DNA from 2 places in the Mesorhizobium sp. M0040 genome. Region 1 is predicted to be linked to the other one. Evidence: riboswitches for the same ligand, from Rfam matches in the RefSeq annotation. Region 1 holds a riboswitch; the other holds the start of a gene.
The links. A riboswitch is a leader RNA that binds a small molecule or an ion and turns the genes downstream of it on or off. The one in region 1 is predicted to bind S-adenosylmethionine.
Positions count from the first base shown of each region.

Region 2: another riboswitch for S-adenosylmethionine. It lies ahead of NKJ91_RS25400 (O-succinylhomoserine sulfhydrylase); the one in region 1 lies ahead of metX (homoserine O-acetyltransferase MetX).

Region 1 covers NZ_JAMYVA010000037.1:264-4,205, forward strand. Annotated here, with positions in the region: gene NKJ91_RS24525 (prephenate/arogenate dehydrogenase family protein) at 1-894, opposite strand, end outside; gene hisC (histidinol-phosphate transaminase) at 901-2,010, opposite strand; SAM riboswitch at 2,149-2,226, shown strand; gene metX (homoserine O-acetyltransferase MetX) at 2,319-3,488, shown strand; gene metW (methionine biosynthesis protein MetW) at 3,604-3,942, shown strand, end outside.
Region 2 covers NZ_JAMYVA010000040.1:5,245-9,186, forward strand. Annotated here, with positions in the region: gene NKJ91_RS25395 (glycosyltransferase) at 1-838, shown strand, start outside; gene NKJ91_RS25400 (O-succinylhomoserine sulfhydrylase) at 875-2,065, opposite strand; SAM riboswitch at 2,136-2,213, opposite strand; gene NKJ91_RS25405 (2'-deoxycytidine 5'-triphosphate deaminase) at 2,349-3,443, shown strand; gene araD1 (AraD1 family protein) at 3,474-3,942, opposite strand, start outside.

The sequences.
Region 1 (3,942 bases):
CGGTACGTCGATATCCTGGCCGGCCTCGATGATCGAGCGGCGGACGGCGCGGGTGCGGGTGAACAGGTCGAACAGTTTTTCGCCGTCGCCCCAGCGGATCGCCCGCTGCAGCGAGGACAGATCCTCGGAAAACCGCGCCAGCATTTCGAGAATGGCGTCCTTGTTGTGCAGGCAGACGTCGCGCCACATGGTCGGGTCCGATGCCGCGAGACGGGTGAAGTCGCGAAAGCCGGAAGCCGAGTATTTGATGACCTCGGACTTGGTCACCGACTCCAGATCGTCGGCGGTACCGACGATGTTGTAAGCGATGATATGCGGCAGGTGCGAAACGATGGCCAGCGTCATGTCGTGATGCTGCGGGTCCATGGTGTCGATGTTGGAGCCGCAGCGGCGCCAGAATTCCGAGAGCTTTTCCAGTGCTGCGGGATCGGTGCCGGGCAGCGGCGTGAAAATGCACCAGCGGTTCTCGAACAGTTCGGCAAAACCGGCGTCCGGTCCCGATTTTTCGGTGCCGGCCAAAGGATGGCCGGGGATGAAGAGCACGCCATCAGGCACGTGCGGCTGCATCTGCGCGATCACCGACGCCTTGGTCGAGCCGACATCGGTGAGGATGGCGCCCTTCTTCAGCGCCGGCGCGATCTCTGCGGCGACCGTGCCTGAAGAGCCGACCGGCACCGAAACGATAACCAGATCAGCATCGCGAACCGCCTCTTTCGCATCCGTCGTATAGGTGTCGCCAAGGCCGAGTTGGCTCGCGCGTGCCAGCGTCGCGTCGCTGCGCGTCGAAATCGCGACTTGGCCGGCGAGTCCCTCGCGGCGGATGACGCGGGCCAGCGACGAGCCGATCAGGCCGATGCCGACCAGCGCGATCTTTTCGAACATCGGTGAGGTCATGGTGTTCTAGCTTTTCAGGAATGTCGCGAGTGCTGCGACAACGCCGCGATTGGCCTCTTCGGTGCCGATGCTCATGCGCAGCGCGTTCGGAAAACCGTAGCCGGAAACGCGCCGCAATATGTAGCCGCGCGCACTGAGGTAGTCGTCGGCGGCCGCCGCCGAATGCTTTTTGTCCTCGGGAAAGTGGATGAGGATGAAATTGCCGACGCTCGGCGTCACCCGCAGCCCGAGCCCGCTTAGTTGCTCGCTCAGCCAGGCTAGCCAGGTCTCGTTGTGCGCGACGCTGCGTTGGATATGGGCGCGGTCGTGGATCGCCGCGATGCCGGCCTCGATCGCCGTCGCATTGACGTTGAAAGGCCCGCGCACGCGGTTGATCGCGTCGATGACGTGCATTGGCGCATACATCCAGCCGATCCGCGCCCCGCCCAGGCCCAATTTGGAGAAAGTGCGGGTCATGACCACGTTTTCCGCGCTGCCCACCAACTCGACGCCGGCTTCATAATCGTTTCGCCGGACATATTCGGCGTAAGCTGCATCCAGCACCAGAAGCACGTTTCGCGGCAGGCCGGCATGCAGGCGGCGCACCTCCTGGAACGGCACGTAGGTGCCGGTTGGATTGTTTGGATTGGCAAGGAAGATGATCCGGGTAGCCGGCGTCACCGCGGCGAGGATCGCATCGATGTCGGCGCGTTCATCGGTCTCCTTGACCGTTACCGGGACGGCACCGGCCGACTGTATGTAGATCTTGTAGACCATGAAGCCGTGTTCGGTGATGATGGCTTCGTCGCCGGGTGCGAGATAGGTCTGCGCCAGCAGGCCCAGAATCTCGTCGGAGCCGTTGGAGCAGACGATGTTCGCCGGGTTGAGCCCGTGCACCTCGGCGATCGCTTCCCTCAGGCGCCTGGCGCTGCCGTCGGGATAGACCGCGAGCTTGTCGGCGACCGCGCGCGCGGCCTCTATCGCCTTTGGCGAAGGACCGAGCGGGTTCTCGTTCGCCGACAATTTATGGACCTTGGCGACACCTTCAGGCGCCGCGCTCTTGCCGGGCACATAGGCTTCGATGTCCATGATGCCGGCGCGGGGCCTTGGACGTGTCTGATCCGGTGTCTGGCTCATTTCATGAAATCCGTCGAGAGTGCCTCCATCCGGAGGCCGCAGCGGAAATACAAGCCGTGGCTCGGAATGTCGAGGGGCGGCAATTCGGGATCAAGAACTTGCCGTTGACGAAGCCATGCGTCGGTCCTAGAAGAGCAGCAACAGTTCCGTGGTGATTTGGCCGGTCGGCTTGCAGCCACGTTAAACAACTTGCTAAAGGGCCGTTTGCATCTTGTAACCGGCTTTGCGAAGGCATGGCCGGTTTTTTGTTGCCCTGACTGGCTGTTGCCCAGACCGGCGGACAACGGAAGGCCGGGCAAGGAGATGTAATGGTCGCTTTGCGCGCTCGAAAAACCAACAACGAGGCCGACCAGCCGTCGAGCCCGGTGTTGCGTTTCGGCGCCGACAAGCCGCTCAAGCTCGACGCCGGCACGCTGCTGTCGCCGTTCCAGATCGCCTACCAGACCTATGGCACGCTCAACGACGCGCGCTCCAACGCCATCCTCGTCTGCCATGCGCTGACCGGCGACCAGCACGTCGCCAACACCAATCCCGTGACCGGCAAGCCGGGCTGGTGGGAAGTGCTGATCGGCCCCGGCAAGATCATCGATACCGACCGTTTCTTCGTCATCTCGTCAAACGTCATCGGCGGCTGCCTCGGCTCCACCGGCCCCGCCTCGACAAATCCCGCCACAGCCAAGCCTTACGGGCTCGACCTGCCGATCATCACCATCCGCGACATGGTGCGGGCGCAGTTGATGCTGGTCGAGCATTTCGGCATCGAACAGTTGTTCAGCGTGCTTGGCGGCTCGATGGGCGGCATGCAGGTGCTGCAATGGGCCTCCAGCTATCCCGAGCGCGTCTTCTCGGCGCTGCCGATCGCGACCGGCGCCCGCCATTCTTCGCAGAACATCGCCTTCCACGAGGTCGGCAGGCAGGCGGTGATGGCCGACCCCGATTGGCACGGCGGCAAATATTTCGAGCATGGCAAGCGGCCGGAAAAGGGGCTGGCGGTGGCGCGCATGGCCGCCCACATCACCTATCTGTCGGAAGCAGCGCTGCATCGCAAGTTCGGCCGCAACCTGCAGGACCGCGAAGCGCTGACCTTCGGTTTCGATGCCGACTTCCAGATCGAGAGCTATCTGCGCCATCAGGGCATGACCTTCGTCGATCGCTTCGATGCCAACTCCTATCTCTACATGACCCGGGCGATGGACTATTTCGATCTCGCCGCCGACCATGGCGGCCGGCTGGCCGATGCCTTCGCCAGCACCAAGACGCGCTTCTGCCTGGTTTCGTTCACCAGCGACTGGCTGTTCCCGACCGAAGAGAGCCGCTCGGTCGTGCACGCGCTGAACGCGGCCGGCGCCTCGGTATCGTTCGTCGAAATCGAGACCGACCGCGGCCACGACGCCTTTCTGCTCGACGAGCCCGAACTGTTCGCCGCCATCAAAGGCTTCATCGCCTCGGCCGCTCGGGCGAGAGGGCTCGGCGCATGACCCCGAAAAGTTGCCGGCTTTTCGGATCAGGACCATGCGCCAGGCATCAGCGCATGACCCCGAAAAGTTGCAGACTTTTCGGATCAGGATCATGCGCCAGGCAAGAGGCGAACGCATGAGCGTCAACCGCGCCCAGCGCGTCGACCTCGAAGTCGTCGCCGATCTCATCCCGCCGCAGTCGCGGGTGCTGGATGTCGGTTCCGGCGACGGCCTGCTGCTCGAATTGCTGCAGGCGACCAAGAAGGTCGATGGCCGCGGCCTGGAGCTGTCGCAGCGCGGCGTCAACGAATGCGTGGCGCGTGGCCTGTCGGTCATCCAGGGCGATGCCGACAAGGATCTCCAATTCTATCCCGACAAGGGCTTCGACTTCGTCGTCTTGTCGCAGACCTTGCAGGCGACACGCAATCCGAAGCTGGTGCTCGACGAACTGCTCCGGATCGGCAACCGCGCCATC
Region 2 (3,942 bases), on a different contig from region 1:
CGGTGACGACCGCATCAGCGGCAATCCAAAACTCAACAATTGCGTGAAGGGTTGGGAAGCGGCGCATTATAGCTGGGTCATCCTTGCCGATTCCAACGTGCTTATGGCGAGCGACTACGTCCAGCACCTGATGGCGGCGTGGCGGCACGACACCGGCCTCGTCTGCTCGACGCCGATCGGCTCGCGGCCGGACGGCTTCTGGGGGGAGGTCGAATGCGCCTTTCTCAACACGCTGCAGGCACGCTGGCAGTACGCCGGAGAGGCGCTCGGCCTCGGCTTCGCGCAGGGCAAGAGCATGTTGTGGAATAAGCCGATGCTCGACGCCAATGGCGGCATCTGCGCGCTTGCTGCCGAGATCGCCGAAGACGCCGCCGCGACCAAGCTGGTCAACGGGTTCGGACTGCGGGTCAATCTTGTCGCCTCGCCCTTCGAACAGCCGCTCGGCCGGCGCACGTTTGGCGAGATCTGGTCGCGGCAGGCGCGCTGGGCGCGGCTGCGCCGCGTCACCTTCGCGCTGTTCTTCGCCCCCGAGATCCTGATCGGCGCAGCGCCGCCGCTGGTGCTTGCGCTGATCGCGGCGGCTGACGCCGGCGGCCGCCTGCCGGCAACCGCCATCGCCGTGCTGGTCGCGGCCTACCTGCCGGAATGCGCCTTGGCCTCGGCCAAGGGATGGCACCTGTCGCTGCGCACCATCCTGGCGATGATGGCGCGAGACCTGATGCTTCCCGCCATTTGGGCGCGCGGATGGCTGAGCGGCGCCGTCGACTGGCGCGGCAATGTGATGACTATCCAGACCAAGGCCGTCGCGGAGCTGGAAGAGACCCCGTCCGGCGCCTGATCGGCGCGTCCCCGCTCGCCTCTATTCGGCCAGCCCTTATCCGGCAACTCTCAGTGCCTGCTCGATGTCTTCGAGCAGGTCGTCGGCGTCCTCAAGGCCAACTGACAGTCTGAGCGTTCCCGGTCCGATGCCGAGCTCGGCGCGGGCCTCATCGGTCAAGTTCTTGTGCGTCGTCGTCGCCGGATGGGTGATCAGGCTCTTGGCGTCGCCGAGATTGTTGGAAATCAGCACGACGTCGAGTGCGTTCTGGAAGGCAAAGGCCGCCTGCTTGCCGCCCTTCACATCGAGGCAAATCAGCGTCGAGCCGCCCGACATCTGCTTCTGGACCACGGCCGCTTGCGGGTGGTCGGCGCGGCCGGGATAGATGACGCGGGCGATTTGCGGGCGCTCGGCGAGGAAATCCGCGATGCGGCCGGCACTTTCCGTCTGCTGGCGTACGCGCAGCGGCAGCGTCTCCAGGCCTTTCAGCAGCGTCCAGGCATTGAAGGGCGAGAGGCTTGGGCCGGTGTGGCGGAAATAGTCATGCAGGTTCTCGTCGATCCATTTCTTGTCCGACAGAACGATGCCGCCAAGACAGCGCCCCTGGCCGTCAATATGCTTCGTGGCCGAATAGACGACGATGTGGGCGCCGAGCTGCAGGGGTTTCTGCTGCAAGGGCGTGGCGAAGACATTGTCGACGATCAACCTGGCGCCGATCGAATTGGCAAGTGCCGCGACGGCGGCAATGTCGACTACCTCCAGCGTCGGATTGGTCGGGCTTTCCAGGAAAAACAGTTTGGTGTTGGGCTTGACCGCCTTTTCCCAATTGGCGATGTCGGTGCCGTCGACCAGCGTTGCCTCAATGCCGTATTTCGGCGCCAGCGTCTCGACCACCCAGCGGCAGGAGCCGAACAGCGCGCGCGCCGCCACGATATGGTCGCCCGCCTTGGCGCTGCACAGCAGTGCTGCCGTCACCGCCGCCATGCCGGATGCCGTGGCGCGCGCGTCCTCGGCTCCTTCCAGCGCGCACATGCGTTTCTCAAACATGTCGACCGTCGGATTGGCATAGCGCGAATAGATGAAGCCCGGCTCCTCGCCCTTGAAGCGCGCTTCCGCCGCTTGCGCCGTCTCGTAGACATAGCCTTGGGTGAGATACATCGCCTCGGAGGTCTCGCCGAAGCCGGAACGCAGCGTTCCGGCATGCACGAGTGCGGTCTGAGGCTTCCAGTCGCGCTTCTTGGTCATCATTCTATCCAAACACCAAAATTGGTCCAAACAACAAAAAACCGGTCGCGAAAGTCGCAACCGGTCCATATGGCCTTGCGGCCCGACGGTCCTTTAGCGACTTGTTTAACGTGGCTGCAAGCCGACCGGCCAAATCACCACGGGATAACGAGCTTTAGACCCGCGCCACGCTTGCGTCAATTGCCGGCATGATTAAGAGGGTTGTACCAAGCAGGTGCCAAAGGCGTCCACGGTCGGACCTGCGACAGAACAAGACCTCGCCCGGCGTTCGAACGGAGCCAGACCCTTGCGGCAGACAGGCATTCTTCCCGATCAGGATATTTCCGCGCTGTTCCAGACGGGCGCGCTGAAATCGCCGCGCACGCTCGATGCCGATCAGATCCAGCCGGCCAGCCTTGACCTCAGGCTCGGCGACAAGGCCTGGCGGGTGCGCGCTTCCTTCTTGCCCGGCCCGGACCACAGGGTTGTCGATAAGCTCGACCGGCTGAAGCTGCACGAGATCAACCTCGCCGAAGGTGCCGTGCTGGAAACCGGCTGCGTCTACATCGTGCCGCTGCTCGAAAGCCTGGCGCTGCCCGCCCATATTTCCGCCTCCGCCAACCCGAAAAGCTCGACCGGACGGCTCGATATCTTCACCCGGGTAATGACCGACCGTGGCCACGAGTTCGACAAGATCGCCGCCGGCTATGAAGGCCCGCTCTATCTGGAGGTCAGCCCGCGCACTTTCCCGATCGTCGTGCGGACCGGCTCGCGGCTGTCGCAGATCAGGTTCCGCACCGGCAATGCGCTCTTGTCGGAAAGCGAGCTGCACGACCTGCACCGCGCCGAGATGCTGGTCGCCACCGAACCGCCCAACATCTCAGGCGGCGGCATCGCGCTGTCGATCGATCTCGACGGCGACAAGGACGGGCTGGTCGGCTATCGCGGCAAGCACCACACCGGCCTGGTCGACGTCGACAAGCGCGCCGCGCAGGATGTCGTCGATTTCTGGGAGCCGCTCTACAAGAGCGGTGCCGGCGAGCTGGTGCTCGATCCGGACGAATTCTATATTCTGGTGTCGCGCGAGGCGGTGCATGTGCCGCCGCTCTACGCGGCCGAAATGACGCCTTTCGACCCGCTGGTCGGCGAGTTCCGCGTCCATTATGCCGGTTTCTTCGACCCGGGTTTCGGCCATTCGGCGTCGGGCGGCACCGGCAGCCGGGCGGTGCTCGAGGTGCGCAGCCATGAAGTGCCGTTCATCCTCGACCACGGCCAGATCGTCGGACGGTTGGTCTACGAGCACATGCTGAAACGGCCGCGGGCGCTCTACGGCACAGATCTAGGCTCGAACTATCAGGCGCAGGGCCTGAAACTGTCCAAGCATTTCCGCGCTGCGCGCTGAGCTTCCTCTCACTTGCGGGCTACGCCCGGCTCAAAGCGCCTTCACCGCCACCTTCACCGGCTGCTCGATTTCAAGCGGGTTGCGCAAAGGCAGGCCGAAATCCTGCGCCTCGATTTCGAATACGTCGCCGGCCTCGGTCCTGATGCCGTCGGCGAAGGACAGCGTCGCCGTGCCGAACATGTGCACATGCACGTCGCCCGGCTGGCGGAAGGCCGAGTATTTGAAGTGGTGATGCTCGAGATTGCCAATGGTGTGCGACATGTTCGCCTCGCCCGACAGGAACGGCTTTTCCCAAAGTAGCTTGCCGTCGCGCAGGATGCGTGAAGCGCCGCGGATATCGGACGGCAGGTCGCCGATCAGGATCTCCGGGCCGAACGAAGCGTTGCGCAGCTTGGAATGGGCGAGGAAGAGATAGTTCACACGCTCGGTGACGTGGTCGGAAAACTCGTTCGACAGGGTGAAGCCGACGCGGAACGGGGCGCCGTCGTCGCCGATCACA